2 regions of the Klebsiella sp. HN106 genome follow, and region 1 is predicted to be linked to the other one. Evidence: predicted binding sites of a transcription regulator. Region 1 holds the regulator's gene; the other holds the start of a gene.
What was found. Region 1 encodes Fur, which represses iron uptake genes when iron is present. Its sites were predicted from a motif close to ATAATAATGAGAACNACTATCAA; they were not measured.

Region 1 (16,350 bases):
CACGTCCGCCGCCATGATGAAATTTTTGCTGCCATCAACGCCGTTACCGATGCGGGCGCCGCTACGCGTCAGCAGGCAACGACGGTCATGCGTCAACACCTTAATGAAGAGGGCGTGGTTCAGTTTCTGCTGAAATCCTTTGTGGATGGCCAGTGGCGTTTTAACGTACCGGTGCTGTGGGAGCAGTACGACAACATCGTCGGCTGGCAAACCGTCCCGGCATGGCCGCATCCGGCGCAGTTTATCCCCGGCGGCAACTCCCCTTACGTGACCGATGCCTGTCGTGACGCGCTGCTGGCGCAGTTTCCCGAAGCTCGGGCGCACGTTATCGCCGGCGCCGGACACTGGGTGCATGCTGAAAAACCGGAGGCTGTGATCCGCGCCATTCGCCGTTATTTGACCTCTATCGCCGCGTAACTGCCTAAAATATACTCGACCGCGCGGCTTAATGTCCGCGGCCGTTGGCGCAGCCCGCCGCCTGATGTATTATGGCGCGCTGTCTGCGTCGGCTATGCCCGATAGCTTGTTTCCCCCGAAGTCACTCTGAATCATGGCAAAAGAACAAACGGACCGTACGACATTAGATTTGTTCGCAACTGAGCGTCGGCCGGGAAGACCGAAAACGAATCCGCTTTCGCGCGATGAACAGCTGCGCATCAACAAACGCAATCAGCTTAAACGCGACAAGAGCCGCGGCCTGAAGCGCGTGGAGCTTAAGCTCAATGCCGATGCGGTCGATGCGCTCAATGAGCTGGCCGAAGCCCGTAACATGAACCGCAGCGATCTGATCGAAGAGATGCTGATGACCCAGCTGGCAGCCCTGCGCGGCCAGGATAAAGCCTAAAACCCTCAAAAAATAAGCTTTCATGTAGCAGAGTGTGCAGTTGGGCGTGATTGCTGTTTCCGCGCCCTTCTCAGTTCTGCTATCATTGCCCCTATCTGCGGGCATTACGCCACTACCACATCATTAAGTTTCAAGAGGTTATTTTACTCATGGCAATCATCGGCATCTTTTTTGGCAGCGACACCGGCAACACCGAAAATATTGCAAAAATGATTCAAAAGCAGCTTGGTAAAGATGTTGCTGATGTTCACGACATTGCCAAAAGCAGCAAAGAGGATCTGGAAGCTCACGATATCCTGCTGCTCGGCATCCCAACCTGGTACTACGGTGAAGCCCAGTGCGATTGGGACGATTTCTTCCCGACGCTGGAAGAGATCGATTTTAATGGCAAACTGGTAGCCCTCTTTGGCTGCGGCGACCAGGAAGACTATGCTGAATACTTCTGCGATGCGCTGGGCACCATTCGCGATATCATCGAACCGCGCGGCGCAACTATCGTTGGCCATTGGCCGACCGCTGGCTACCATTTTGAAGCCTCTAAAGGCCTGGCCGATGACGATCATTTTGTCGGTCTGGCTATCGACGAAGACCGTCAGCCTGAACTGACTAACGAACGCGTCGAAAAATGGGTAAAACAGATTTCCGAGGAGCTGCACCTCGAAGAAATCAAGAATGCCTGAGTCTAAACGGCGTAATCACCATATTTCGCCGAATTGATAGATAAAAGCAATCAAAGTTATAGCTACAAGTTTTTAACTTTTAATCACATATCTGTACAATGTCCTCTGATTTAACGGGGTCGCGTGAAGCACTTTGTAGCGAGTGCCTCGTTTTTGACAGCATACAAGGCCCGATGCTTGCAGTTTTCATTTCACCATGGCAGTTCTATAATGAGACGCATTACATCGGGTGATTCTCTGTATTACTTCCGCTGATGGAAGTAGATCGTTTAGCAACAGGACAGATTCCGCATGACTGACAACAATACCGCATTAAAGAAAGCTGGCCTGAAAGTGACGCTTCCGAGATTAAAAATCCTGGAAGTGCTGCAAGGACCGGATAACCATCATGTCAGTGCGGAAGACTTATACAAACGCCTGATTGATATGGGTGAAGAGATTGGCCTGGCCACCGTCTACCGCGTACTGAACCAGTTTGACGACGCCGGTATCGTCACCCGTCATAATTTCGAAGGCGGTAAATCCGTTTTTGAACTGACGCAGCAGCACCATCACGATCATCTGATTTGCCTGGACTGCGGCAAAGTGATCGAGTTTAGCGATGATTCCATCGAAGCGCGCCAGCGTGAGATTGCCGCCAGACACGGTATTCGCCTCACCAACCACAGTCTGTACCTGTACGGCCACTGTGCAGAAGGCGACTGCCGCGAAGATGAACATGCCCACGACGCGGTAGAGAAATAATCACCGCATCGTTTATCAGCCAAAGCCAGCCTGCGGGTTGGCTTTTTTTTGCCCGCCATCTGCCGCCTCTTCCTCTCGCGCCTGAATACGTTTACTGTCGGTGCATCCTGCTTTATACGGAGTGCTTATGGAGCTTCGCCAGCTACGCTATTTTGTGCGCATTATTGAAACCGGCAGTATGGGCCGCGCCGCGCTTGACCTGAATATCGGCGTCTCCGCGCTTAGCCAACAAATGGCGCGCCTGGAAAATGAACTCGCCATTCGCCTGCTACAACGGACGTCTCGCGGTGTAATGCCCACCAGCGCTGGCCTCGCCTTCTATTCACAGGCGCAGCTGGCGCTGCGTCACGCTGATGATGCGGTTCTTGCTGCGCGCGAGGCGCGGCTATCTGGCCACGTCAGCGTCGGCATGGCCCCCAGCACCGCCTCTGTGCTCGGCGTACCCTTTATCAACGCGATGCGCGAAAGCTATGCCGACGTCCGCCTGCATCTGGTAGAAAGTCTCTCCGGCAACCTTGAACGCATGATCAACACCCGTCAGCTCGATTTAGCGATCGTGTTCCAGAAGGAGAAGCTTGTGCGCTGGAGCGCCAGGCCGATTCTTGAAGAGCGTCTGTTTCTGATTGGCACCCATAAGGTACTGGCTCCCCTTCCCGACGATAGCATCTCGCCGGACCAGCTCTCCGCTGTCCCGCTGATTATGCCAAGCCTGGGGCATGGGCTGCGCGGCAGGCTGGAGGCGATGTGCCAGGAGCATGCGCTTAATGTCGATGTGGTCGCTGAAATCGACGGTCTGGCCCTGCTGATGCGCGCCGTGCGCGACGGCCTCGGCGCCACTTTGCAGCCGGGAGCAGCGATTTCTCATCTCGACGGCGAGCCCCTGAGAGTGATCGGCATCAACAATCCGATACTCAGTCGGCCTAATTTTCTCGTCAGTCTTTCCGATGATGAACTGACCCCATCGGGTCTCGCCGCGCGAGTCATACTGGCAAAAGTCATGCGTCAGCTGGTCGAATCTGGCCGCTGGCCTGGCGCCAGCCTTTACGCACACTAAACCCCTCTTTAGCAATACGCCATAGCGTCCTGCCGCCCTGAGCGCATACATTTCCATTACAAATTTAACAATAAAGCAAACCGTAATGGAGCCAAAAATGGTGGATGTACTGGTGATTGGCGGCGGCAACGCTGCGCTATGCGCCGCCTTGACCGCCCGGGAATCCGGCGCGTCCGTGCTGCTGCTGGAGGCCGCGCCGAAAGAATGGCGCGGCGGAAACTCTCAGCACACGCGGAACCTTCGCTGTATGCACGATGCTCCGCAGGATGTGCTGGTCGACAGCTATCCGGAAGAAGAGTACTGGCAGGATCTGCTGCGCGTCACCGAGGGTAATACCAACGAAGCGCTGGCGCGGCTGGTGATCCGTACCTCATCACAGTGCCGGGACTGGATGCGCCAGCACGGAGTTAACTTTCAGCCGCCGCTCTCCGGCGCACTGCACGTCGCCCGCACCAACGCCTTTTTCATGGGCGGCGGCAAGGCTCTTATAAATGCTTATTACCGCAGCGCGGAGCAGATGGGTGTACAGATCCGCTACAACACCCCGGTCCAGGCGCTCGAATTATATAACGGCGAATTCGTCGCCGCGCTGGCGGGTGAAGAAAGGATTGCCGCAAAAACCTGCGTCCTCGCCGCCGGCGGCTTTGAGTCTAACCGCGAGTGGCTGCGCGAAGCGTGGGGACAGAACGATCGCGGCGAATGGCCAGCCGATAACTTTCTCATCCGCGGAACCCGCTTTAACCAGGGCGTGCTGCTGAAATATATGATCGACGCCGGGGCTGACGTTATCGGCGATCCCTCGCAGTCACACTGCGTCGCCATAGACGCCCGGGCACCGCTCTATGATGGCGGGATCTGCACCCGCGTGGACTGCGTATCGCTGGGCGTGGTCGTAAACCGCGACGCCGAGCGCTTTTATGATGAAGGGGAAGATTTCTGGCCCAAACGTTATGCCATCTGGGGGCGGCTGGTCGCCCACCAGCCGGGACAAATCGGCTATTCAATTATCGACAGCAAAGCGATCGGTCACTTTATGCCGCCGGTTTTTCCCGGCGCCCAGGCCAATACTATCGAAGAACTGGCTCGCCAACTGGGGCTGGACGCGGCGCGTCTGGCGCAAACCATCGCGCACTATAACGCCGCCTGCGTGCCGGGCCAGTTCGATCATACCTGCCTTGATAACTGCGCAACATCAGGCCTGACCCCACCGAAAACCCACTGGGCGCGGCCCATCGATTCGCCGCCTTACTACGGTTACGCCTTGCGCCCGGGGATCACTTTCACCTACCTCGGACTGTACGTCAATGAACGCGCCGCCGTCCATTTTGCGGGCAAACCCAGCCGTAACCTGTTCGTTGCTGGCGAAATGATGGCCGGCAACGTGTTGGGCAAAGGCTATACCGCCGGCGTAGGCATGTCGATTGGTACGACGTTCGGCCGCATTGCCGGCCAGCAGGCCGCCCGTGCGGCACAGCAGGAGATACATCATGAAGTCGCTTGAAAAGTTGATTATCGACGCGCAGATCATCACCGAGCCGGAAGCGGAAGTTGAACGGGTGATGCAGGTCTGTAACGCCTGCCGCTATTGCGAAGGGTTTTGCGCCGTGTTTCCGGCCATGACTCAGCGCCTGGCTTTTGGTAAAGCGGATATTAACTACCTGGCCAACCTGTGCCACAACTGCGGCGCCTGCCTGCATGCCTGCCAGTATGCGCCGCCGCACGAGTTTGCCATTAATGTCCCGAAAGCGATGGCGGAAGTCCGCCTGGAAACCTATCAGCACTATGCCCAACCCGCGGCTTTCAGCAGCCTTTACCGTCGGGCCGGCGTGACCACGGTGCTGGCGCTGGTCGCCGGTTTGATCCTCTTTTTGCTATTGGCGATGGGGCTCAATGGCTCGCTGCTTCATCCACCGCTGGCCGGCGATTTTTACCGGATATTTCCCCATAACCTGCTGGCCTGGATGTTTGGCTCGGTCTTCATTCTGGCCATAGGGTTACTGATGAGCGGGGTGATCCGCTTCTGGCGCGAGATTTCACCGGGTCAGCCTCAGGCTATCGACATCGCTACAGCCTCGCATAATGCGCTCACGCTGAAGTATCTCGACGGCGGGCACGGTAAAGGCTGCAACGAGGCTGATGACGCGTTTACCCTGATGCGCCGCCGTTTCCATCACTTTACCTTCTACGGTTTTCTGCTCTGTTTCGCCGCCACCGTGGTGGCTACGGGTTATCACTATATCGCCGGCTGGGAAGCCCCCTACCCGTTCTTCAGCGTACCGGTTGTACTGGGCACGCTCGGCGGTATCGGCCTGCTGGTCGGCCCGGCGGGTTTGCTATGGCTAAACCTGCGCCGCTCGCCGCTGCACGGCGATGCGCGGCAAAAACCGATGGATCGCGGCTTTATTTTGCTGCTGTTTTTAACCAGCCTGACCGGACTGGCCCTGCTGGCAGGGCGCGATACCTCGTGGATGGGCGTCCTGCTCGCCATTCATCTCGGCGTTGTGATGGCGCTGTTTTTAACCCTGCCATACGGAAAATTTGCCCACGGATTTTATCGGTGTGCGGCGTTACTCAAGTGGGCAATTGAGAAACGGCGCGGAAAACAGGCGGCAGTCGCAGGCGACTAGTCCGCTCCTCTTACCTCTATAAAAACAAGATAAAGACAATGGAGAGCAACCCCTATGACGCAATCATCATCGCGCGCCGGTACCTTCGGCGCTATTCTCCGCGTGACCAGCGGTAATTTTCTCGAGCAATTCGACTTTTTTCTGTTCGGTTTTTACGCCACCTACATCGCCAGAACGTTCTTTCCGGCGGAAAGTGAGTTTGCGGCGTTAATGCTCACCTTCGCCGTGTTTGGTTCGGGCTTCCTGATGCGCCCTATCGGGGCGATAGTGCTGGGGGCCTATATCGACAGAATCGGGCGGCGTAAAGGGCTGATGGTGACGCTGGCGATTATGGGCTGCGGGACACTGCTGATAGCACTGGTCCCCGGCTATCACGCCATCGGCGTTCTCGCCCCCATTCTGGTATTAGTCGGCCGTCTGCTGCAGGGATTCTCGGCGGGCGTAGAGCTCGGCGGCGTGTCGGTCTACCTGTCGGAAATCGCCACCCCGGGGAAAAAGGGGTTCTATACCAGCTGGCAATCCGCCAGCCAGCAGGTGGCTATCGTGGTCGCGGCGCTGATTGGCTACGCGCTAAACGAAACGCTTGGCCATGATGAGATCGCCGAATGGGGCTGGCGTATCCCCTTCTTTATTGGTTGTCTGATCATTCCGCTGATTTTTGTACTGCGGCGTTCGCTACAGGAAACCGAAGCTTTCCTGCAGCGTAAACATCGTCCTGATACCCGAGAAATCCTGAGCACGATTGTAAAAAACTGGCGCATCATCTCGGCGGGCACCTTACTGGTGGCGATGACCACGACCACTTTTTACTTTATTACCGTTTATACCCCAACCTACGGGAGAGCCGTGCTGCATCTGAGCGCTCGCGATAGCCTGCTGGTCACCATGCTGGTCGGCATCTCTAACTTTATCTGGTTACCGATTGGCGGGGCAATTTCTGACAGAATAGGCCGTCGTCCGGTGCTGATGGGCATCACCCTGCTGGCGCTGTTTACCACCTGGCCGGTGATGCACTGGCTCACCGCCGCGCCGGATTTTACCCGTATGACGCTGGTCCTGCTCTGGTTCTCGTTTTTCTTCGGTATGTATAACGGCGCGATGGTCGCGGCGCTGACCGAAGTGATGCCGGTCTACGTCCGCACCGTGGGCTTTTCGTTAGCCTTTAGCCTCGCCACCGCTATCTTTGGCGGCCTGACGCCGGCTATTTCCACCGCGCTGGTCGAGATCACCGGGGATAAAAGCTCGCCGGGCTGGTGGCTGATGTGCGCTGCGCTATGCGGACTTGCCGCAACTGCCATGCTCTTTACTCGCCTGAGCCGCAGCTATCAGCCAGCAGAAATACCCCGCTAAAATAGCCGCGGGCGGAGTTTACGCTCCGCCCGCTTTGCCCGTCTCCGCCTGGATTAACGAGGCGTATTGTTGCTGCGGATCTCTTTCCAGAGCTGGTCGCAGCGCGCCTGCACGGCCTGATCGTTACCGGTTTTGCGCGCCTGGATACACTGTTGATAGTCCAGCACCCGCACGCTTTCCTGGGTGGCGAACTGCTGGTGCTGTTTCTCTTGCTTAAGCACGTTCAGTACGCTCTGACAGGCTTCAAGCTTATCCGGGTTCCCCTCCGCGCTAGTAATGCAGGCGCTGTAGGCGTCTCTCAACTTTGAGTCTTCTTTCGGCGCTGGCGACTGCGTACAGGCAACCAGGCCTGTTGCCATAATAGCGACAAGCAGTAACTTCTTCATAAATAACCTCGGGATATTGCGGCAGGCTCACGCCCGCCGCTCAGGCATCAGAAAATGGTGAACGGTGCGATAACCATGAACTTCACGTCGCGCTCATCCTGGAAGATGTTGCCGTAACCGCCGCTCCAGCTCGGGATATCAGAGTGGTTGTCGTATTGCGTAAAGTGGAGTTTGAACAGCGTGCCCTTCGCGCGCCCTTCCTGAACGGTATACATGGCGTCCAGGCTATAGGCGGACTCTTCCAGGCGTTTATCTGGGTTGTAGTAGGCATCAGGCGAGGACATTCTGCCCGGCTTCGCATCCCAGGCATAGACATAGGATGCGCCAAAGGCCCAGCCCGGCATGTTCCAGTTCTTCATGTCATACATCGCGCCGAAGAACACCGCTTTTTCACCGTTGGCGTTGAAGTCCGAGCGGTTATCCCACCAGATATCCAGCCGACCGTTAGAAGAGGCGTAGGTTGGCGTCATACGCTGCAGGAAGTAGCCCTGCTGGCCGTCAGCTTTAACCCAGGTTCCTTCCAGACGCAGGTCCAGCACGTCGGCCACCTTATAGCCAAAGGTCAATGCCTGCAGCCACGCGGTGCCGTCATAAATATCGTTAGCCCCGCCGTTGCTGACTTTATCGCGGGTGCCGTAGAACTGATAGCTGGTGGTTAACGGCGTGCCTGCAACATCAAATTTATAGCTGGCTTTGGCAAAATACTGGTCGATGTAACCCTGGGCCTGACCAAATGCCGCTTCCAGCACCAGGTCGTTTTTAAAATCATATTTGGCGCCGAGAGAGTGAAGGTAATCCACCTTGGTTTTCTTATCGTTCTGGTAAAACTCATCCATCTCAATATGCCACGGCGCTTTATACTCGTTCGTCCACATATAGGAGAAACTCAGCGCGCCCGCGTCGCCATAGTCAAAATTAGCGCCGGCTTCCGCGCCCTGATAGGTGCCGGGCATAAAGCTCCAGTGCGGAGCCAGCAGCGTTTGGCCGGTTGGCTGAATATAGCCCGCGCGCGCCCACGCCGGACCAAATTTAAATTTTGCGGCAGCTTTATACAGGCTGATCCCGCTCTTATCGCCGGAATAGTCTTCGTCGTAGGTTTTATTGCGCGAGGAGAAAGCGATTTCGTTCGGGTGACCGCTCTCGCTGCTTTCGCCCATTTCGATGGCGGTAAAGGCAGCAACGTCAATGCCGAACATATCGGCGGCGTAGCCGGACTGGAAGTCGAGGTTGGCGTTCCAGGTAGAGTGCGACAGGTTAGTTTTATATTTGTCGCCGTCGGTGACATCTTTACGGTCGCGTTCACGTTGCCAGTAATAGATGCCGCCGGTTAACGTTGAATCATCAATGAACCCTTCTGCTTTTGCATCCGGCACCATTGCAAATCCTGACAGGGCTGTGACACCGGCAATAGCCAGCGCCAGCGTACTACGTTTGCCACTAAACGTACGCATATGCATATCCTCTTTGACGTTTTAAAAGTGCGGTTACCAGGGGCAACACGCAAAAAATAAAATAAAAATACTTTAAAAGTGGTGCGGTAAAAATTCGCATAACCACTGGCTATAGACTATTTTTCGTGACGCGAATTATCAATCTCTTTCGCCGACCAAAGATGAAGATTATGACAAAGCGCACATAATTTATGTCTTTTTGTTTCAGTCTTAGAAGTCACACATTTAGCGGGGGAAGTGCTTGCAAAAACTGACAAAATTAAGAGAAATGAAAGCGATTACATATTTCCAGGGGATAAAGGGAAAGGGGTAAAAATCGCGTTTATTACAATCTGTAAACAAGATTAATTCGCATCGCGAAAATATGAGATTTTAATTCTCTGATTCTGAATAAAAAAAACGCCGCTGTAAGCGGCGTTGTCATTCGCGGCGGAGAATTACGCGCCGACTTTTGCCCATGTATCGCGCAGACCGACGGTGCGGTTAAACACCAGATTGGTTGCGGTTGCATAGCGGCTATCCAGGCAGAAATACCCTTCGCGCTCGAACTGATACGCTTTTTCCGGCTGCGCCTGCGCCAGGCTTGGCTCGGCAAAACCCTGTTTGATAACCAGCGATTCCGGGTTCATCACCGAGAGGAAATCCTCCGCCGCGCCCGGGTTCGGTACGCTGAACAGGCGATCGTACAGACGGATTTCGACCGGCAGCGCGTGCGCCGCGCTCACCCAGTGAATCACGCCCTTCACCTTGCGGCCGTCGGCCGGATCTTTGCTCAGGGTGTCGGCATCATAGGTACAGAAAATCGTGGTGATATTGCCTTCCGCATCTTTCTCCACGCGCTCCGCTTTGATGACGTAAGCATTGCGCAGGCGAACTTCTTTGCCCAGCACCAGACGCTTGTACTGCTTGTTCGCTTCCTCGCGGAAATCGGCGCGATCGATCCAGATTTCGCCGCTGAACGGCACCTCGCGGCTGCCCATCTCCGGTTTATTGGGATGATTCGGCATAGTGACGATTTCGCTGCCGCCCTGCGGATAGTTTTCGATCACCAGCTTAACCGGGTCGATAACGGCCATGGCACGCGGAGCATTTTCGTTCAAATCTTCGCGGATGCAGGATTCCAGGGCAGCGATTTCGATAGTGTTGTCCTGCTTGGTCACGCCGATGCGTTTGCAGAACTCGCGGATAGACTCTGCGGTATAGCCGCGACGGCGCAGGCCGGAAATGGTCGGCATACGCGGGTCATCCCAGCCTTCGACGTGTTTTTCCGTCACCAGCTGATTCAACTTACGCTTGGACATCACGGTGTATTCAAGGTTGAGGCGCGAGAATTCATACTGACGCGGATGCACGGGAATGCTGATGTTATCCAGCACCCAATCGTACAGGCGGCGGTTATCCTGAAACTCGAGAGTACACAGAGAGTGGGTAATTCCTTCCAGCGCATCGCTGATGCAGTGGGTAAAGTCGTACATCGGGTAGATGCACCACTTGCTTCCGGTCTGATGGTGATCGGCAAACTTAATACGGTACAGTACCGGATCGCGCATCACGATAAACGGCGAAGCCATATCGATTTTCGCGCGCAGGCAGGCTTTACCCTCGGCAAATCCACCGCTACGCATTTTTTCAAACAGCGCCAGGTTCTCTTCCACGCTGCGATCGCGATACGGGCTATTTTTACCCGGCTCTTTCAGGGTGCCGCGGTACTCACGGATCTCATCCGCTGACAGTTCATCAACGTAGGCCAGGCCTTTATTGATTAATTCAACCGCATACTGGTGCAGCTGATCGAAATAATCAGACGAGTAGCAAACATCCCCGGACCAGTGGAAACCTAACCACTGCACGTCGTTTTTAATCGACTCAACGTATTCGATATCTTCTTTCACCGGGTTGGTGTCATCGAAACGCAGGTTGCATTGGCCCTGGTAATCCTGAGCGATACCAAAGTTCAGGCAAATAGATTTTGCGTGGCCAATGTGCAGATAGCCGTTCGGTTCCGGTGGAAAACGGGTATGAACGGTGGTGTGCTTACCAGTAGCCAGATCTTCATCAATGATCTGACGAATAAAGTTAGTCGGGCGGGCTTCTGCCTCACTCATCGTGGGTTCCTCAAAGCGTAAACAACGTATAACGGCACATGATCTTACAAGCAGGGCGTAGAGACAACTATTAGTTACGCAAAATACGTATCAGAAGGAGATTATGGGGTTGTTTGCGGTAAAAAAAAGCGGCGCAGGTTTCGCTGCGCCGCCGAGGCATAAACGCCACTCAGGAGTCTTATTTGCCTTTAATTTCGTACAACGGCGTCTGGCCCGCTACAACCTTGCCGGTTGCCTGGATAACCAGCGCGCTGTAGTCGTCGCTGTTGCTGCATACGACCGGGCTAATCATCGAACGTGCGTTAGCGTTCAGGAACTCAAGATCCAGTTCCAGAATCGGCTGACCCGCTTTCACTTCCGCGCCCTCTTCCACCAGGCGTTTAAAGCCCTGGCCGTTAAGCGCAACGGTATCGATACCCATATGGACGACGATTTCCGCGCCGTTTTCCGTCTCCAGACAGAAAGCATGGTTAGTGTTGAAAATCTTCACTACGGTGCCCGCTGCCGGCGCAACAACAATCTTATCGGTCGGTTTCACCGCCACGCCGTCGCCGACGGCTTTGCTGGCGAAGGCTTCATCCGGCACCTGCTCCAGGGCCACAATGTCGCCAGTAATCGGCGAAACCAGCGCTTCGACGGTTTTCGCGTTAGCGACGGCCTGCGGTTTAGCGGCCGGAGCGGCTGCGGGCGCGCTGTTTGAAGTCGCTGCTGCTGCGGCAACCGGGCCGCGGGCAACCACTTTCTTCATTTCATCACCGACGGATTCGGCTTTCGCACCGACGATAACCTGGATGGTCTGCTTGTTCAGTTTAACCACACCGGAAGCACCGAGGCGCTTACAGGCCGCATCGTTTACCAGCGCGGAGTCCGCAACGGTCAGGCGCAGGCGGGTAATGCAGGCATCGATCGCTTTCAGGTTATCGGTACCGCCAACCGCCGCAATGTAGTTGGTCGCCAACTGGGTTAAGCCCTCTTCGGTATTGCTGTTGGCTTCTTCAGTGACCACATCATCCACTTTATCTTCACGACCCGGCGTTTTCAGATTGAACATGCGGATTACCGCGCTGAACAGCAGGAAGTAGATAACGAAGAAGACAACACCCATCACAATCAGCATCCAGACGTTCTTGCTGGCTGCCGGCAGGCTGTACATCAGAACATAGTCGATAGCGCCTGCAGAGAAAGAGAAGCCCGCATGGATACCCAGCGCCGTCGCAACGAACAGGCTGATGCCGGTCAGGATAGCGTGCAGGAGATACAGCAGCGGCGCCAGGAACATGAACAGGAATTCCAGCGGCTCAGTCACACCGGTCAGGAATGCGGTGATGGCAACCGACAGCAGCATACCGCCGACCATAGGACGACGCTCTTTAGGCGCCGCGAAGTACATCGCCAGCGCCGCGCCCGGCAGACCGAACATCATGATCGGGAAGAAGCCGGACATAAACATCCCCGCGGTGCCGTCACCGGCATAGAAGCGGTTGATATCACCGTGGAATACCGCGCCAGCAGCGTTAGTGAACTCACCAATCTGGAACCAGGCGATGGTGTTCAGCACCTGGTGCAGACCCGTCGGGATCAGCAGACGGTTGATGAAACCAAAGATACCGGAGCCGAGCGCGCCCGCGCCGACAATCCATTCACCACCAGCATGGATGGCGTTTTGCACCGGCGGCCAGACGTAGCCGAAGATGGCTGCCAGTACCAGACAGAAGAAGCCGGTTGCGATCGGCACAAAGCGTTTGCCGCCGAAGAAGCTCAGGAAGTCAGGCAGTTTGATGCCCGACCAGCGGTTATACACGGCGCCGCCGACCAGACCGGTAATGATACCTGCCAGGACGCCCATGTTGATGGCCGGGTTGATGGTGACCATCGCTTTAGTCAATACGAAGTAACCTACCGCCCCCGCCAGCGCTGCGGCACCGGCGCTGTCTTTCGACCAGCTGGATGCAACACCGATAGCGAAAATCAGCGCCAGGTTATCAAAGATTGCCCCGCCCGCCTGCGCGATAAACGAAATGTTAAGCAGATCGGGTTGCCCGAATCGCAGCAGCAGCGCCGCGACCGGCAGCACTGCGATAGGGAGCTGTAACGCCCTACCGAGTCGCTGGAAAAAACCTAAAATATTCATCTTATTCCCCCTATGAGACCCCGTTGAGGCTCATTAAAGCCACTTTATTATTGTGTAACCTGGTTAAATTTTTAACTTACCTGCAAAGTGTCTGAAAAATTAATTCGTCTCGCAAATTAAATGGCTATTTTTTGTGACAATAGTCACCAAATATCGTATTCACCTCCGCCTTTGACTGGCTAACAACGAAAACTTATTTTATCATTCAAAAAATCAACACGGATTGACCCCGGTCGGCGCAGTAACTGCAATACTCTTACTAGTATGCTGGCGCCAATCCGCCAGGTTCTAATTTAACTATTGAGGTGAACAATGAGACTGATCCCCCTGGTAACTGCTGAACAAGTCGGTAAATGGGCTGCCCGGCATATCGTTAACCGCATCAACGCGTTCAAACCGACTGCAGACCGTCCGTTTGTCCTCGGTCTGCCTACCGGCGGTACGCCTCTGACCGCTTACAAAGCGCTGGTTGAGATGCACAAAGCAGGCCAGGTTAGCTTTAAGCATGTTGTGACCTTCAACATGGATGAGTACGTTGGTCTGCCGAAAGATCACCCGGAAAGCTATCATAGCTTTATGCACCGCAACTTCTTTGATCACGTTGATATCCCGGCGGAAAATATTAATCTGCTGAATGGTAACGCGCCGGATATTGATGCAGAATGCCGTCGTTATGAAGAAAAAATTCGTTCTTACGGTAAAATCCACCTGTTTATGGGCGGCGTGGGTAACGATGGCCACATCGCTTTTAACGAACCAGCCTCTTCTCTGGCTTCACGCACGCGTATTAAAACCCTGACCCACGATACTCGCGTAGCGAACTCCCGCTTCTTCGACGGCGACGTTGATCAGGTGCCGAAGTACGCGCTGACCGTTGGCGTGGGCACCCTGCTGGATGCGGAAGAAGTGATGATTCTGGTACTGGGCCATCAGAAAGCGCTGGCGCTGCAGGCGGCGGTTGAAGGCAACGTTAACCATATGTGGACTATTACCTGTCTGCAGCTGCATCCGAAAGCCGTTGTGGTCTGCGATGAGCCGTCCACCATGGAACTAAAAGTTAAGACCCTGAAATATTTCAACGAATTAGAAGCTGAAAACATCAAAGGTCTGTAATGTAGTCTCGTCCCGCGGCTGCCCCCGCGGGACAATCATTTTTGATAACCGGGGGTCGTAATGTATGCATTAACCCAAGGCCGGATTTATACCGGTCATGAAATTCTGGATGACCATGCGATTGTTATCGCCAATGGCCTTATCGAACGTATCTGTCCTCAAACAGAGCTGCCAACCGGTATCGAACAGCGCTCGGTTGATGGTGCAATCCTTGCCCCCGGTTTTATCGACGTCCAGCTTAACGGCTGCGGCGGCGTGCAGTTTAACGACACGGCGGACGCGGTGACCGTTGAAACGCTGGAAATTATGCAGAAAGCCAATGAACGCTCCGGCTGCACCAGCTATTTGCCCACCCTGATTACCGCCAGCGATGATCTGATGAAACAGGGCGTGCGCGTGATGCGTGAATACCTGCAAAAACATCCTCACCAGGCCCTGGGTCTGCATCTTGAAGGCCCGTGGCTGAATATTGTTAAAAAAGGCACCCACAATCCGGACTACGTACGTAAGCCGGATGCCGCGCTGGTCGATTTCCTGTGTCAAAACGCGGATGTCATCACCAAAATCACCCTGGCGCCGGAACGCGTGGAACCAGAAGTTATCCGTAAACTGGTCGCGGCAGGCATCATCGTTTCCGCCGGTCACTCCAACGCGACGCTCAAAGAGGCAAAAGTCGGCTTCCGCTCCGGCATCACTTTCGCTACCCATCTGTTTAACGCCATGCCGTATATCACCGGCCGCGAACCGGGTCTCGCCGGCGCGATTTTCGACGAGCCGGATGTCTACTGCGGTATTATCGTCGATGGTATGCACGTCGATTACGCTAACGTTCGCCTCGCTAAACGCCTGAAAGGCGATAAGCTGTGTCTCGTTACTGATGCAACGGCTCCGGCAGGCGCCAATATTGAGCAGTTCATTTTTGCTGGTAAAACAATATACTACCGGAACGGCCTGTGCGTAGATGAGAACGGTACCCTCAGCGGGTCTTCATTGACCATGATTGAAGGGGTGCGTAACCTCGTTGAGCATTGCGGCATCGCGCTGGACGAAGCGTTACGTATGGCAACGCTCTACCCTTCCCGTGCGATTGGCGTAGACAAACAGTTGGGCTGCATTGCCCCGGGGATGGTCGCTAACCTGACCGCATTTACCCGCGACTATAAAATCACCAAGACCATCGTTAATGGTAACGAGGTCGTCACTGAGTAAGTAAAGTATGACAGCAGGCGGACAGGCTCAAATTGGTAACGTCGATCTCGTAAAACAGCTGAACAGCGCGGCCGTTTATCGGCTCATCGATCAGCACGGCCCCATCTCGCGTATCCAGATTGCGGAACAAAGCCAGCTTGCCCCTGCCAGCGTAACGAAAATTACGCGTCAGCTTATTGAACGCGGGCTGATCAAAGAAGTCGATCAGCAGGCCTCCACCGGGGGCCGCCGCGCTATCTCCATCGTTGCGGAAACCCGCAGCTTCCACGCCATCGGCGTACGCCTGGGCCGCTATGACGCCACCCTGACGCTCTATGATTTGAGCAGCAAAACGCTTGAAGAAGAGCACTACCCGCTGCCGGAAAGAACCCAGGAAACCCTGGAACACGCGCTGCTAAATATCATTGCCGCCTTTATGGAGCGCTGCCAGCGTAAAATCCGCGAACTGATCGCCATCTCGGTGATCCTGCCGGGACTGGTCGATCCGGAAAGCGGCGTCATTCGCTACATGCCGCACATCCAGGTTGAAAACTGGGGTCTGGTCGAAGCGCTGGAAAAAAAGTTTAAGGTCACCTGTTTTGTCGGTCACGATATCCGTAGCCTCGCGCTGGCGGAGCACTACTTCGGTGCGAGCCACGACTGCGAAGACTCCATTC
Region 2 (16,350 bases), on a different contig from region 1:
GCACCTGCTCCATCCGCGCCGTGGCTTCCGCGCTAAGGGTATGAATGCCGCGGTGTACCGCCGCATAGCCGTGGCGGTAAAACTCCGCCTCAGCGTTGATCACCGCTTCCGGCTTCTGCGCGCTGGCGGCGCTATCAAGGTAGGCCAGCGGCTGACCGTTCACCTCGCGATTAAGCACGGGAAAATCCGCGCGCACGCGTTCCACAGAAAATGTCATGCTTTACCTCCCGGCAAACGCTGGCCAATACGCGCCAGTATCTGCTGCCTGAGCGCCTCATCATCGATCGCTTCCGTGAGCTCCGCGGCAAAGGCGTAAAGAATCATCTGCTGCGCCGCCTGCTGCGTAATGCCGCGCGAACGCAGATAAAACAGCTGTTCATCATCAATGCGCCCGATGGTCGCGCCGTGGCTGCACTTCACGTCATCAGCGTAGATTTCCAGCTGCGGCTTGGTATCCACTTCGGACAGGCGGCCAAGCAGCAAATTATTGTTGGTCATCTGGCCATCGGTTTTAATCGCATGCTGGGCGACGTTGATCAGTCCATTAAACACCGCGCGCCCTTTATCGTTGACGATGGTTTTGTGCAGCTGACGGCTGTTACAGTATCCGACCTTATGATCGAGCCAGGTGCGGCTGTCGCACACTTCGTTGTTAACCGGCATCGCCAGCGAGTTAATCCGCAGGTTGCTGTTTTCACCGTTCAACTGCGTGCTGGTGTGGTGGCGCAGTACCGAGGCGCCGAGCAGAAAACTGCTGCTGAAGGCGGAGGCGTCGCGTCCGAGGGCCAAATCGTTATGGGCAAAGTGGTAGCTTTGCGCATTTTCAAACGCCAGCTTGATATGCTGCAGGTGGGCGTTATCCGCCACGGACATCGTCAGCCTTGCGCCGGTAAAATGGGCAGCGTCGTTGAGGCTCAGATAGTGTTCGATAATAGTCGCCTGCGCGCCGCTCTCCAGCTCCAGATGGTGGCGATAGTGGGCGGTGTTCATTTCATCGCCCGCCAGCCCGCGCGTCATGTGCACGATCAGCAGCGGCTTTTCCGGTCGCTGGTGGCGCCCGACCCGGATATGGGTGACGCTGGTCGCCAGGCTTTCGGTCAAATGCAGAAAAACTTCGGGCTGAACGGCTTCAGGCAGCGGCTGACGGTCGTTATCTACCCGCACCTCAAAGCCGCTGGCGGTCAGGTCGTCGCTCAGGCGTTCGTTAAACTGGCCGTCGACAAAAACCAGACGCCATGCGTCCACCGCCAGCCCCAGCGCGTCGCGTTGGGCCGCCGTCAGCGTCTGCGGTTCCGCAGCGACAAAAGTATGGTTCAGTAACGCATCCAGCGGCGTATATTTCCAGTTTTCATGTTTACGCGTCGGCAGCCCCAGCCGCAGAAGCTGTTGCAAATGCTGATGCGCCTGCGGGCTGCGCTGCTCGCTTTGCGCTTCAAACAGATGGTGCCACTGCTGCAGCGCGTTACTGCTGTTCGGTAAGCCAGCCATAGCCCTGCTCCTCCAGTTGTTTGACCAGAGTAAAATCGCCGGATTTAACAATCCGCCCCTGGTACAGCACGTGGACGTAATCCGGCTTGATATAGTCGAGAATGCGCTGATAGTGGGTGACGATAATAAACGAGCGCTTGCCGTCGCGCAGCGAGTTGACGCCGTCGGAAACAATCTTCAGGGCGTCGATATCCAGCCCGGAGTCCGACTCGTCCAGGATGCACAGCTCCGGTTCCAGCACCGCCATCTGCAGGATATCGTTGCGCTTTTTCTCGCCGCCGGAGAAGCCGACGTTAACCGAGCGGGTCAGCAGATCCTCCGGCATTTTCAGCAGCTTAATTTTGTCCTCCATCAGGTCCTGAAAGTCAAAACGGTCAAGCTGCTCCTGGCCGCGGTAGCTGCGCACGGCGTTCAGCGCGGTTTGCAGGAAAAACTGATTGCTGACGCCGGGAATTTCAACCGGATACTGAAAGGCCATGAAGATGCCCTCGCCGGCGCGATCTTCAGGGGAGAGTTCCAGCAGATCTTTGCCTTTAAACTCCACGCTGCCGCCGGTCACCTCATAGTCTTCACGTCCGGCAAGCGTGGCGGAGAGCGTACTTTTACCGGAACCGTTCGGGCCCATAATGGCATGCACTTCGCCGGGGCGAACGTCCAGATTCAGTCCGCGCAGGATCTCTTTGTCTTCAACGGCGACCTGCAAATTTTTTATACTTAACATCTTATTTCCTTTGTTATCAGCCGACGCTGTGTTCAAGGCTAATCGCCAGTAATTTTTGCGCTTCTACGGCAAACTCCAGCGGCAGCTCTGAGAAGACATCCTTACAGAAACCGTTAACGATCATCGAGATGGCATCATCTTCGCTGATTCCGCGCTGCAGACAGTAGAACAGCTGATCTTCGCCGATACGGGAGGTGGTCGCTTCGTGCTCAAGCTGCGCGCTGTTATTACGGCATTCTACATACGGGAAGGTATGCGCCCCGCTGTCCGGGCCAATCAGCATGGAGTCGCACTGGGTGAAGTTGCGCGCGTTGGTCGCGGTGGGCATGATTTTGACCAGGCCGCGATAGCTGTTCTGGCTGTGGCCGGCTGAAATCCCCTTCGAGATAATCGTCGAACGGGTGTTTTTGCCGATATGGATCATCTTGGTGCCGGTGTCCGCCTGCTGGTGGCCGCTGGTCAGCGCTACCGAGAAGAACTCGCCAATGGAGTTATCGCCGCGCAGAATACAGCTCGGATACTTCCAGGTGATCGCCGAGCCGGTTTCCGACTGGGTCCACGACATTTTGCTGTTCTCGCCTTCGCACAGGGCGCGCTTGGTCACGAAATTAAGGATCCCGCCGGTATTATTGTCGCCGGGGAACCAGTTTTGCACCGTGGAGTACTTCACCTCGGCATCTTTATGAATAATCACCTCCACCACCGCCGCGTGCAGCTGGTAGCTATCGCGTACCGGCGCCGAACAGCCTTCGATATAGCTCACGTAGCTGCCTTCGTCGGCGACCAGTATGGTGCGTTCGAACTGGCCGGTTTTCTCGGCGTTGATGCGGAAATAGGTCGACAGCTCCATCGGGCAGCGCACGCCTTTGGGCACATAGATAAAGGTGCCGTCGGAGGCTACCGCCGCGTTAAGGGCGGCAAAGAAGTTGTCGTTGCCCGGTACTACGGTGCCGAGGTATTTCCTGACCAGTTCAGGGTGATCGTGAATCGCTTCGCCGAAGGAGCAGAAAATAATCCCCTGCTCCGCCAGCTTTTCGCGATAGGTGGTCGCCACGGAAACCGAGTCAAAAATGGCGTCGACGGCCACCTCCCGCCCTTCGCGAACCGGTACGCCGAGAAGGTTAAACGCCTCTTCGACTTCGCTGGTCAGAAACGCACTGGACCCCGTTTGCTGTAGAGCTCCGGGCTCAGAAGCGCAGGCGTCATCGCAGTTGCCGCAGGAGGGCGCTGAGTAATAGCTGTAATCCTGATAATTCAGCTTGTCGTAGTGCGCTTTCAGCCAGTGCGGCTCTTCCATTGCCTGCCAGGCCTTGAAGGCGTTCAGACGAAACTCCAGCATCCATTCTGGTTCATTGCGGCGTGCCGAAATCGCCCGAACCACCTCTTCATTTATGCCTTTCGCCAGCTCATCGGTCTGTAGCTGGGTAAAAAAGCCCTCTTTATAGTTGAGTGGCCCGCCGCTCCAGGTTTTGACATCGTCAGTTGCTTCAGTATTACGAGACATAGTTACTCCGCCTGAACGCCAAAACTTTCGCCGCAGCCGCATTCGTGCTGCGCTTTGGGGTTATGAAATTTAAAAATCTGGTTTAAACCTTCGCGGACGTAGTCGAGCTCGGTGCCATCGATAAACGGCATGGCCTGCAGCGGCGCCCACAGTTTCGCGCCATCGCGCTCAAAAAGCAGATCGTCCTGCTCCGGTTCAGCGATGAGTTCGAGAACGTAGCCAAAGCCGGCGCAGCCGCTGGTTTTAACGCCCAGGCGTAGCCCCTGCTTGTCGGGTTGTTTGCTGACCAGTTCGCGAATATGGGCGGCGGCGGCTGGGGTCATCGCCAGGCCGCGCCAGCTGAAATCTTCGGGATTAAAAGTTCCTGCATGTGAATCCATCGCTCTACCTCATAGGTTGACGCCATCAGGGCATACCCACTATGTTAGTGATAATGATTATCACTTCAACCCATCCGGAGAAGGGGTATTGTCCCCGCTGGCTCATTTCTTGCGCTTTTTATAAGCATAGACCCTGTGCTCGGCGTTTTCAGCCTGCGAATTTCTGTTTTAATATATTGAAAAATAATAAGATATTGACGTTTGGCGCACTTAATTGCAGGCAATGGCAAAGATGTATCGAAAATACCGATTTATAAAATAGGCGCGGGAAAAAGCACTTTTCATCTACTTGCTGGACATTCAATGAGTTACACGCTTCAGGCCGCAACAAGCCAGCGTGCCGGCAGCAAAATCATCTGACAGCACATTGAGATAAAGCCATAGCGACGGATCGCCTGCAACCGATAATGAAAATACCCCACTACCACTGATGATATATTTTCTGGCATATTTATCTTCAATGGATATTTCGCTGATCCTGCAACGAATATAACCAGCGTGATCTTCGGCGTTTAACTCATTGATTTAAGGATTATCATGAATAATGTCATTCTCAGCATCATCGCGAAAATTTCAGCGATGGATGCAGAAAACAAGCAGCTTGCTGCGCAGGTTGAGGCCCAGTCGCTGCTGATAAGCGCATTGATGCTTGCCATTGGCGAGGAAGGAGGGGTCGCGGAGCTGGTTGGGAATGTGACCAAAGCAATTAACTCGGTGCTTGAATCATCGGAAGATATTCTTAAATCCGACGCTGAGCTTCTGCTGACTAAATTTCAGGAGCAAATAGCGCTCACGCAATTGATTAATACCCACGAAGATAAAATTAATCAAGACGCACTCGGCGGCGGAGAGGCAGCCAAAGGCAAACGCGTGGACTAAGCGGAGCCCTGCTCCAGCGAAGTCCTGCCGCCTGTTCGCCGCGTCGGCGTCCACCGTGGCATCGATTGATGCCGCGCTGCGCATAACGAGGCGCGGCGGCCAATAAACGGTATTAATATTTTCTTCACGTGCGTATCCGGCGGGACGATGGCATTTGCCTCCCATTGCCCCTCTGGCTCCCGCGCCGCCTGACGCGCCACCCGACCAATATGCCAAATTGAGACGCTGTTTGCCCCCTCACTAACGCGAATCCATTCATGCAACGAAACCTATTCGTTTTCATTATAAGTGCTGTCATTTCACAGAAATAAAGATTTATTCAGTACCGGCTGGCTCCTGTAGAATGCGCTGCTAAATTTCCTTCATCTTTTCACGCAATGTCGCAACGGCGACCGATCGGGAACCTGTGTTGTACTGAACTATGGATATAGAAACAGATGTCATGTCGATGTGTATGGTCGTCCTGTTAATTATTAGCGTTTTGCTCGATTAACCCCATTTCCCCCTTAAATTTCGTAAGCCTCACCGTCGCGGACAGGCTTTCACATTCGTGAAGAAATAAGGAGATTCATAGGATTCGCCCGCCGTGGGATTGTTTGCCAAAAGCGTTGCCTCTAAGCTTTTATCGACATACTTATGAGGTAACAAAAATGAAAAAAACTATCATTGCGCTCTTCGCCGTCGTTTCGATTACCGTCACCAGCGCGTTCGCCGCCGATGCAGAGAAAGCCGAAACGCCCTCACCGGCGGCTGAGGCGCATAATGCTGGCCATCCCCCCTTCGAGCTGACTCAGGGTTATGGCCCAATGCCTTTCCCTGTGCCGCCGAAAAAACCGGTTATTTTCTCCGCCACCGTAGCCACCGATAATCCGGTCGAAACGATCAATAAACTCACGCCGCTGATTCCAGCCAGCAAAGCTAAACATTATGAAGTGCGCGTTGAAGTCGTGCCGGTCCCCGATATGCCCGCGCTGTAAGCGCGTATCGTGGTAATAGAATGAAAGAGGGGAAATTAAACACTCGGACATTTTAGAGATATTAAAAAGGCTGCCGACAATGGCGGCAGCCTCTGCACTTTATGGCGTTGCTGGTGCGGTTAGCTTCTGATCTTACGGTAGATGAAGAGTACGACCAGCGCACCAATCACCGCGACGACAAAGCTGCCGAAATTAAAACCGTCGACCCGGCCAAAGCCGAAGAAAGTACTAATCCAACCCCCGACAACTGCACCGATGACACCGAGAATTACGGTAACGATAAACCCGCCGCCGTCTTTCCCCGGCATAATCCACTTGGCTAAAATACCGGCAATAAGCCCAAAAATGATCCATGAAATGATACCCATAGCTAACTCCGTCCTCTTGTTACCTTGTAAATTCTGGTATTAAAAATATTAGCATAAATATTAACGATGTTTGATAAATTTATATTTAACATGGATGGGCTTGTCATATCAAACATAATGGTCTACGCGCTAAAGATGTCGCACAAATAAGCGACCAAAGAATATAAAAGGTAGAAGGCTAATAATCCCTGGTGAGCAGCAAAGTTAAGCCAGGACTTTTCTTATAAAGCGTTAACATTGGGCCTGGTTGAATCTCAATACAAATAACAGTGCAAACCGGCAGCTAGCGGATATAGCGTAGGTACGTTCAGCGGTGATGAAGGATGGCAGGTAATAAGTATTAAGGGGGAAATCTTCCCCCTTAATTGACTTAAATTACGGCTGTGGTCAACCGCGACGAACAGCAAAGACGCCCCTGCTCATCAGTAATGTCGATCTGCCACACCTGGTGACGGGAGCCGACGTGCAGCGCCCGGCACACGCCGCGAACCCTCCCGCTGCGCACCGAACGAATATGGTTGGCATTGACCTCCAGACCGACCACCTTCTGTTCGCCTTCGCTGCACAGGTAGCCCGCCACCGAACCTAACGTTTCCGCTAATACTACCGATGCGCCGCCGTGCAGCAGGCCAAACGGCTGATGGGTACGGCTGTCTACCGGCATGGTCGCGGCGATGGTCTCGTCGGTCATGGCCTCGAAGCGTATATCCAGCAGGCCGACCATGTTCCCGTCGCCCATCGCGTTCAACTGCTCCAGCGTGCTGTGACGTTTCCAAATCATCCCATAATCTCCAGTAGCGCCTGCAGCGGATGGCGTACGCCGCTGCCTTCAATACGCTTCACCTGGCTACGGCAGGAGTAGCCGGTGACCAGACAGCGGTTGCGCGGCAGGCGCTGCATCGCCTGCTGCCAGGAGAGCGCGTAGATGGCCAGCGAATTGGCGTGATTCTTCACTTCATGACCGTAGGTCCCGGCCATACCGCAGCAGCCCACGTTAACGTTTTCCAGCTTCGCGCCAAAGCGTGCGAAGATATCCGCCCACTGCCGGGTAGAAGCGGGAAGCGCCGTCACCTCAGTACAGTGACCAAACAGATACCACGACTCGCCGCCTTGATCCTGCGCTGCGGTTTCCGTCAACGCCTGCGGCAACCATTCATGCACCAGCATCACGCGAAAATCGCCGCGCTTGTCGCCCAGCACCTGGTTGTATTCATCGCGATAGCAGAGCACCAGCGCCGGATCGACACCCACCATCGGCATGCCGAGCTGGGCCACGCGGTTAAGGAAGTCGGCAGTTTTCTGCGCGGTGCGCGCGAATCGCGTCAGAAAGCCCTTAATATGCTGCGCCTTGCCGTTGGGAGAGAACGGCAGCAGCACCGGCTGGTATCCCACTTTCTCGATCAGGCGAACAAAGTCGGCAACCACCTGCGCATCGTAATAGCTGGTGAAGGGATCCTGAACCACCAGCACCCTCTTCGCCCTCTGCTCAGGGCTCAGCGCTTCCAGCTGTTCCAGGGTGGTATTCGCCGAACGGTGGCCGACCATCTGCTGCTTCAACGATGGGACGGAAAGCAGCGGAAGATCAACCATACCAATATGCTTTTCCGATAGCTTGCGCATCCACGGCTGATTGATAAAGAAGTTGAAGGTCTTTGGCGCATGCGCCATCAGCGGCGCGTAGGATTCAACCGTCGCCACCAGATGGTCGCGAACCGGGCGCAAATAGCGGCTATGGTAAAGCTGCAGGAAACGCGAACGGAACTCCGGAACGTCGATTTTAATCGGACACTGGGTCGAGCAGGCTTTACAGGCCAGACAGCCGGACATCGCCTCTTTAACCTCATGGGAGAAATCGTACTCGCCTTTACGTGCGTGCCAGCTATTGCGGGTACGCTCCACCAGAGTACGCAGGCTGGCGCGTTTTTCCGGCAGATCTTTTTCCAGCTGATTGGGGTCGATGCCGCGGTCCGCCAGCAGGCGCAGCCATTCACGCACCAGCGTTGCCCGCCCTTTCGGCGAGTGAATACGGTGGTTGCTGACCTTCATCGACGGGCACATCGGGCTTTTGGCATCAAAGTTGAAGCACAGGCCATTGCCGTTACACTCCATCGCGCCGCGCCACGAGCTGCGCACGGCGATGGGGATCTGCCGATCGAATGTCCCGCGCTTGACCGCATCCACCTTCATCATCGGCGCATCAACGCCTTCCGGAGGACAGATTTTACCCGGGTTCAGACGGTTATCCGGGTCAAACGCGGCTTTAATTTTGCGCAGTTCGCCGAACAGCTCTTCGCCGAAGAATGCCGGACTGTATTCAGCGCGAAAACCCTTGCCGTGTTCCCCCCACAGCAGACCGCCGTACTTAGCGGTTAACGCGACCACGTCATCGGAGATCCGCTTCATCAGCATCTCTTGCTGCGGGTCACACATATCCAGCGCCGGCCGCACGTGCAGCACGCCGGCATCGACATGACCAAACATACCGTAGCTCAGCCCGTGGCCGTCGAGCAGCTCACGGAATTCAGCAATATAATCGGCCAGGTGTTCCGGCGGCACGCAGGTATCTTCGGCGAAAGGTATCGGTTTGGCGGCCCCTTTGGCATTCCCCAGCAGCCCAACCGCTTTTTTCCGCATCGCGTAGATGCGCTCGACGCCGTCCAGCTCGTGACAAACCTGCCAGCCGATTACGCCCGCCTCGTTGCGTGCTATCAGTTCATCCAGGCGCTGACACAGGGTCGTCACCTGGCCATCAATCAGTTCGGCGTCATCACCGGCGAACTCGACGATATTCAGCCCCAGCATCTCCTTATCCGCAACGTCGGTAATGAGCTCGCTAACCGAATGCCAGACAATATCCTCCCGCGCCAGATTGAGCACCTTCGAGTCGACCGTTTCGACCGAAAGCGCCTTCGCTTCCACCATAAACGGCGCGTTGCGCAGCGCAGAGTTAAAGGAATCGTACTTAACGTTGACCAGCCGGCGCACTTTCGGCAAACGGGTGATATCCAGCCGCGCTTCGGTAATAAACGCCAGCGTGCCTTCGGAACCGGTCAGGATTCGGGTCAGATCAAATTCGCTCATGTCGTCGTTGAACACGTGGCGCAGATCGTAACCTGTGAGGAAACGGTTAAGTTTCGGGAATTTATCGATAACCAGCTGCCGCTGCGCTTTGCAGCGTTGATATACCGTGCGATAGATTCGCCCGATCGCCGACTGTTCTGCGCCCAGGGTTTCCGCCAGCGCCGCCGGGATTGGCTGAGTGTCAAGAATATCGCCGCCGATCAGCACCGAGCGCACCCCGAGTACGTGATCGGAGGTTTTACCGTAGACCAGCGACCCCTGCCCGGAGGCGTCGGTGTTGATCATCCCGCCAAGCGTGGCGCGGTTGCTGGTCGACAGCTCCGGCGCAAAAAAGTAGCCGTACGGTTTAAGAAACTGATTAAGCTGGTCCTTAATGACCCCCGCCTCCACCCGCACCCACCCTTCTTCGGGGTTGATTTCAATAATGCGGTTCATATAGCGGGACATATCGACAATGATCCCGGCGTTCAGCGCCTGGCCATTCGTACCGGTGCCGCCTCCGCGCGGGGTAAAGATCAGCGTTTTAAAACGCTCTTCCGCCGCCAGTCTTGCCAGCAGAGCCACGTCTGCCGTGGAACGGGGGAATAAAATCGCATCCGGCAACAGCTGATATACACTGTTATCAGTTGCCATCGTTAGCCTGTCGGCGTAGCTGGTGGCGGTATCGCCGGTAAAACCCTGTTGCTCCAGTACCTGCAAAAAATTCAGCACCAGTTGAACGACACCTGGCGCTTGAGAAATCTGTGGGATCATGACGCTCGACCCTGCCTGACTATGTTGTGTTGTAAGTGATTAATCGTTTGCGTGACGCACCCAACTTTTTATCACATTTTTTTCATATGCGCCCGCCAGAATTAAGGGCAAAATCAGGCGCGCGAACTTATTGATATTATTATCAGTACATGGAATTACGCTGCGTCAGCCTTTTGACGCGACTGCAAAGGTAAAATTTCACTATGATTAACCCCAATCAGCCCCGGGATATACCGCAAGTTCTGCTGTCGGTGCTGTTTTTGTCCCTGATTATTATTTCCTGTCTGTGGGTCGTTCAGCCATTTATTCTGTCATTTGCGTGGGCCGGTACGGTGGTCATCGCGACCTGGCCGGTACTTTTGCGCCTGCAGAGCCTGCTTTTCGGCAAACGCTCTCTGGCCGTACTGGTAATGACCCTGCTGCTTTTTTTACTCTTCGTTATTCCTATTGCGCTACTGGTCAATAGTCTGGTGGACAACAGCGTGCCATTAATAAAAGTGGTGACCAGCGGCAACTTTACCCCGCCGGATCTGGCGTGGCTGAATACGGTTCCGCTGATCGGCGATAAGCTGTACACCGGCTGGCATAATTTGCTGGAGATGGGGGGCACGGCGATTATGACTAAAATTCGCCCTTATCTCGGCACCACCACCACCTGGTTTGTTGGTCAGGCGGCGCATATCGGCAAGCTGCTGGTCTACTGCGGTCTTATGCTACTGTTTAGCGCGCTGCTGTACTGGCGTGGTGAACAGGTCGCCTATGGTTTCCGCCACTTCGCTACCCGTCTGGCCGCCAAACGCGGCGACGCGGCGGTGATCCTCGCCGGTCAGGCAATTCGCGCCGTGGCGCTGGGAGTGGTCGTGACGGCCCTGGCCCAGGCGGTGCTCGGCGGTATTGGTCTCGCGGTCAGCGGCGTTCCCTACGCGGCGCTGCTCACCGTGGTGATGATTTTTACCTGTCTTGTCCAGCTGGGGCCTTTACTGGTTCTGGTGCCGTCAATTATCTGGCTCTACTGGAGCGGCGATACCACCTGGGGTACCGTACTGCTGGTGTGGAGCTGCGTAGTGGGCACCATGGACAATTTTATCCGCCCGCTATTGATTCGTATGGGCGCCGACCTGCCGATGATTCTGATCCTTTCCGGCGTTATCGGCGGTCTGGTGGCTTTCGGCATGATTGGCCTGTTTATCGGGCCGGTTCTGCTGGCGGTCTCCTGGCGACTATACGACGCGTGGGTTAACGAAGCGCCGCCGCCGCCGAAAGATCCCGATCTGGTGCTTGAGGAGCTTAGCGAGCTCAATACCCGAGCCTCGCAGGATAAATAAGTCAACGGGCGGGGGAACCCGCCTTTTGCCATTGCGCCTCGACCGCTGTCGGGCACACCGCCCTCAAATATTAAGAAACACTAATATATTCCTCACAACAGTCCGCATTCCTCTGCCCACTAACCACATTTGCTTCGCAGATTCTTTACCTTAATTTAACTATTGAGAGGAATCCGATCGACGCAAAAAGCCTCAGTGCCTAGTATTAGCTCACGGTTATAAATCAATGCCTTGATTTATAAGCATGGAAATCCCCTGAGTGAAACAACGAATTGCTGTGTGTAGTCTTTGCCCATCTCCCACGATGGGCTTTTTTTTGCCCGTACGCTGACGGCTGAAACAAAAAATCCCCGCCATTGCTGACGGGGATTGCGCATTTTGTTTAGCGAAAAACTTACTTATTCAGCTCCGCCAGGCCAAGCCAGGTTTGCACCACGGTATCCGGATTGAGGGAAAGGCTATCGATTCCCTCTTCCATCAGCCAGGCGGCAAAATCTTCATGGTCTGACGGACCCTGCCCGCAGATACCGACGTATTTACCCTGTTTCTTCGCCGCGCGGATAGCCATCGACAGCAGCGCTTTCACCGCGTCGTTACGCTCATCGAACAGCTCGGAGACCACGCCGGAGTCGCGATCCAGACCCAGCGCCAGCTGCGTCATATCGTTGGAACCAATGGAGAAACCGTCGAAGTATTCGAGGAACTGCTCAGCCAGCAGCGCATTCGATGGGATTTCACACATCATAATCAGCTTGAGGCCGTTCTCGCCGCGCTTGAGGCCCTGGCGCGCCAGCTCTTCAACCACCGCTTTTGCCTGCGCGACGGTACGAACAAACGGCACCATGATTTCGACGTTAGTCAGGCCCATATCGTTACGCACGCGTTTTACTGCTTCACACTCCAGCGCGAAGCAGTCACGGAAGCTTTCGGAGACATAGCGGCCAGCCCCGCGGAAGCCCAGCATCGGATTTTCTTCTTCCGGCTCATAACGCTCGCCGCCGACCAGGTTGGCGTATTCGTTAGATTTGAAGTCGGAAAGGCGCACGATGACCCGTTTCGGGAAAAATGCCGCGCCAAGCGTCGAAATACCCTCGGTCAGGCGACCGACGTAAAACTCTCTCGGCGAGTCGTAACCTTTCATCAGCTCGCGGATTTCGTTCTGCAGACCCGGTTCCTGATCGTCAAACTCCAGCAGCGCGCGCGGGTGAACGCCGATCATCCGGTTGATAATAAACTCCAGACGCGCCAGGCCCACGCCTTCGTTCGGCAGGCAGGCAAAGTCGAAAGCCCGGTCCGGGTTACCGACGTTCATCATAATTTTCAGCGGCAGATCCGGCATATCGCCGACGGTGGAACTCTTGACGCTGAAGTCGAGAATTTCGGCATAGACGTAGCCGGTATCGCCCTCGGCGCAGGAGACGGTTACATTCTGGTTTTCCTGGATGCGATCGGTGGCGTTGCCGCAGCCCACTACCGCCGGAATCCCCAGCTCACGCGCGATAATCGCCGCATGACAGGTCCGCCCGCCGCGGTTGGTGACGATCGCCGCCGCTTTTTTCATGATCGGTTCCCAGTCCGGGTCGGTCATGTCGGTCACGAGAACGTCGCCGGGCTCGATACGGTTCATTTCGCTGATATCATGAATGACTTTCACCGGACCCGCGCCGATGCGGTGGCCGATCGCGCGCCCTTCCGAAATAATCTGCCCTTGCGCATGGAGGGTATAACGCTCCATCACCTGGCCGCGCGAACGGACGGTTTCCGGACGCGCCTGGACGATAAACAGCTTACCGGTATGGCCATCTTTCGCCCATTCGATATCCATCGGGCGGTTGTAGTGCTTCTCGATTTGCACTGCCTGCTGGGCCAGCTCCTGCACTTCCGCGTCGGTCAACGAGAAAACGTCGCGCTGCGCCTGCGGCACGTCTTCGATACGCACCTGCTTGCCGTGCTCCTGAGTTGGAGCATAAACCATGCGGATCTTTTTCGACCCCATGGTGCGGCGAACAATCGCCGGCCGTCCCGCTTCCAGCGTCGGTTTATGGACGTAGAACTCATCGGGGTTCACCGCCCCCTGCACCACCATCTCGCCAAGCCCCCAGGCGGAGGTGATAAACACCACCTGATCGAATCCGGATTCGGTATCGATGGAGAACATTACGCCGGATGATGCCAGATCGGAGCGCACCATCCGCTGTACCCCGGCGGATAGAGCCACGCCGCGGTGATCGTAACCCTGATGCACGCGATAGGAAATGGCGCGATCGTTAAACAGCGAAGCAAACACGTGCTTCACCGCGACGAGCACGGCGTCAAAGCCCTGCACGTTAAGGAATGTCTCTTGCTGACCGGCGAAGGAGGCATCCGGCATATCTTCCGCCGTTGCGGAGGAGCGCACGGCAAAGGAGGCCTCAGCGTCATCGGCGGACAGCTGGGTATACGCGTCGCGAATCGCATTTTCCAGTTCGCTCTGGAACGGCGTATCAATGATCCACTGACGGATCTGCGCGCCCGCTTTCGCTAATGCGGAAACGTCGTCAATGTCGGTTTCATCCAGCAGTTCATAGATGCGCTGGTTCACGCCGCTTTGGTCCAAAAACTGATTAAAAGCATCAGCGGTGGTGGCAAACCCGTTCGGTACGGACACACCCATACCTGACAGATTTGTAATCATTTCACCAAGGGAGGCATTTTTGCCCCCAACCCTGTCTACATCATTCATGCCGAGTTGGTTATACCAAAGCACCAGCGGTGACGAGCCATTGTTGGACATCGAGACAATCCTTTTGTGATTTAATACCAGTGATAAATAATTCACGATCGACTACGGGATTTATCCTGACATAATTATGCCGTTGAAAAAAACGGTGAATCGTTCAAGCAAATTATTTTTTCGTTTTTAGGATTCTTTTCCGGATATAGCTAAGCCAATGATTCTTCTAAAATCTGATGAAATTTGATACAAAAGATACGCAGTTGCGAAAAATGAACCAACCTTTTCATTAAAAATAAAAATAGCGTTTCACTTTTTAAATTTGAGACAAAGCCTGGAGTGATATGCTTAAATTTAATATCTGCTTTCAGCTAATTAAACTCTTTATACCGGATGGTCAAAATGGAAAGTGCTGTAGATCGCCACGTATTTTATATTTCCGACGGTACCGCTATTACGGCGGAAGTTCTGGGTCATGCGGTCATGTCGCAATTCCCGGTAGCCACCAGCAGCGTAACCCTGCCGTTTGTCGAAAATATCAGCCGCGCGCGCGCCGTGAAGGAACAAATTGACGCCATCTTCCAGCAGACCGGTATTCGACCGCTGGTGTTCTATTCCATCGTGCTGCCGGAGATCCGCGATATCATCGTGCAAAGCGAAGGCTTTTGTCAGGATATTGTTCAGGCGCTGGTGGCCCCCCTTCAGCAGGAGCTACGCCTGGACCCGACGCCAATCGCTCACCGCACCCACGGCCTGACCCCGGGTAATCTGAACAAATACGACGCGCGTATCGCCGCTATCGACTACACCCTTGCTCATGATGACGGGATTTCGCTGCGCAACCTCGATCAGGCCCAGGTGATCCTCCTCGGCGTTTCGCGCTGCGGGAAAACGCCTACCAGCCTGTACCTGGCGATGCAGTACGGTATCCGCGCCGCCAACTACCCGTTTATCGCCGATGATATGGACAATCTGATTCTGCCGGCATCGCTTAAGCCGCTCCAGCACAAACTATTCGGCTTAACTATCAATCCGGAGCGGCTGGCGGCCATCCGCGAAGAGCGACGGGAAAACAGCCGCTATGCTTCTATGCGCCAGTGCCGGATGGAAGTCACCGAAGTTGAAGCGCTGTATCGCAAAAATAAAATCCCTTGCCTGAACAGTACCAATTACTCCGTTGAAGAGATCGCCACCAAAATCATGGATATTATGGGGCTAAGCCGCAGAATGTACTAACACACTAGTACGATATCAAAAATTTGTTTATGCTATCACCCGTGGCCTATACAGGATCATGCCCTGCTCTTGCAATAAGCAGGGATTGGTTTATCGTGATGCGCATCACTTCCCGGCATTTTCGCCGCGGAAGAAACAGATTTTTGAGACCCCAATGAATAAAACAGACGAATTGCGTACCGCGCGCATTGAAAGCCTGGTAACGCCCGCGGAACTGGCGCAACGGCATCCCGTGTCCCCCGATGTTGCCGCCCACGTTTCTGCTTCGCGCCGCCGAATCGAAAAAATTCTCAACGGTGAAGATCGCCGCCTGCTGGTAGTGATCGGTCCCTGTTCCATTCACGATACTGATGCGGCGATGGAGTATGCGCGCAGACTGCAGGGTATGCGCGAACGCTATCAGCCGCAGCTGGAAATCGTGATGCGCACCTATTTTGAGAAGCCCCGTACGGTGGTTGGCTGGAAGGGGCTGATCTCCGACCCCGACCTGAACGGCAGCTACCGGGTGAATCACGGCCTTGAACTGGCGCGTAGCCTGCTGCTGCAGGTGAACGAGCTCGGCGTCCCCACCGCTACCGAGTTTCTCGATATGGTGACCGGACAGTTTATTGCCGATTTGATTAGCTGGGGCGCTATCGGCGCGCGTACAACCGAGAGCCAAATCCATCGCGAAATGGCCTCTGCGCTCTCATGCCCGGTGGGCTTTAAAAACGGTACCGATGGTAATACCCGTATCGCCGTTGATGCCATCCGCGCTTCCCGCGCCAGCCATATGTTCCTGTCGCCGGATAAGCAGGGCCAGATGACCATCTATCAGACCAGCGGGAATCCGTACGGCCATATTATTATGCGCGGTGGTAAAAAACCGAATTACCACGCTGCCGACATCGCCGCCGCCGGAGAAGCGCTGGCAGAGTTCGACCTG

Region 2: a site for Fur is predicted at 4,135-4,157, ahead of sufA (Fe-S cluster assembly scaffold SufA). Genes of this name have one in related genera too.

The regions. Positions count from the first base shown of each region.
Region 1 covers NZ_JBLURD010000002.1:384,219-400,568, forward strand. The annotation lists gene ybfF (esterase) at 1-417, shown strand, start outside; gene ybfE (LexA regulated protein) at 551-844, shown strand; gene fldA (flavodoxin FldA) at 994-1,524, shown strand; gene fur (ferric iron uptake transcriptional regulator) at 1,816-2,268, shown strand; gene tcuR (tricarballylate utilization LysR family transcriptional regulator TcuR) at 2,396-3,322, shown strand; gene tcuA (FAD-dependent tricarballylate dehydrogenase TcuA) at 3,420-4,823, shown strand; gene tcuB (tricarballylate utilization 4Fe-4S protein TcuB) at 4,810-5,949, shown strand; gene ACSIPU_RS08505 (MFS transporter) at 6,004-7,299, shown strand; gene chiQ (ChiQ/YbfN family lipoprotein) at 7,353-7,685, opposite strand; gene chiP (chitoporin ChiP) at 7,733-9,136, opposite strand; gene glnS (glutamine--tRNA ligase) at 9,574-11,241, opposite strand; gene nagE (PTS N-acetyl glucosamine transporter subunit IIABC) at 11,420-13,372, opposite strand; gene nagB (glucosamine-6-phosphate deaminase) at 13,685-14,485, shown strand; gene nagA (N-acetylglucosamine-6-phosphate deacetylase) at 14,546-15,694, shown strand; gene nagC (DNA-binding transcriptional regulator NagC) at 15,702-16,350, shown strand, end outside.
Region 2 covers NZ_JBLURD010000001.1:810,052-826,401, forward strand. The annotation lists gene sufS (cysteine desulfurase SufS) at 1-217, opposite strand, end outside; gene sufD (Fe-S cluster assembly protein SufD) at 214-1,488, opposite strand; gene sufC (Fe-S cluster assembly ATPase SufC) at 1,463-2,209, opposite strand; gene sufB (Fe-S cluster assembly protein SufB) at 2,226-3,713, opposite strand; gene sufA (Fe-S cluster assembly scaffold SufA) at 3,716-4,093, opposite strand; gene iraP (anti-adapter protein IraP) at 4,631-4,972, shown strand; gene ACSIPU_RS03870 (hypothetical protein) at 5,623-5,949, shown strand; gene ACSIPU_RS03875 (GlsB/YeaQ/YmgE family stress response membrane protein) at 6,069-6,317, opposite strand; gene menI (1,4-dihydroxy-2-naphthoyl-CoA hydrolase) at 6,688-7,098, opposite strand; gene ydiJ (D-2-hydroxyglutarate dehydrogenase YdiJ) at 7,095-10,151, opposite strand; gene ydiK (AI-2E family transporter YdiK) at 10,355-11,476, shown strand; RNA gene rprA (antisense sRNA RprA) at 11,689-11,796, shown strand; gene ppsA (phosphoenolpyruvate synthase) at 11,871-14,249, opposite strand; gene ppsR (posphoenolpyruvate synthetase regulatory kinase/phosphorylase PpsR) at 14,592-15,425, shown strand; gene aroH (3-deoxy-7-phosphoheptulonate synthase AroH) at 15,580-16,350, shown strand, end outside.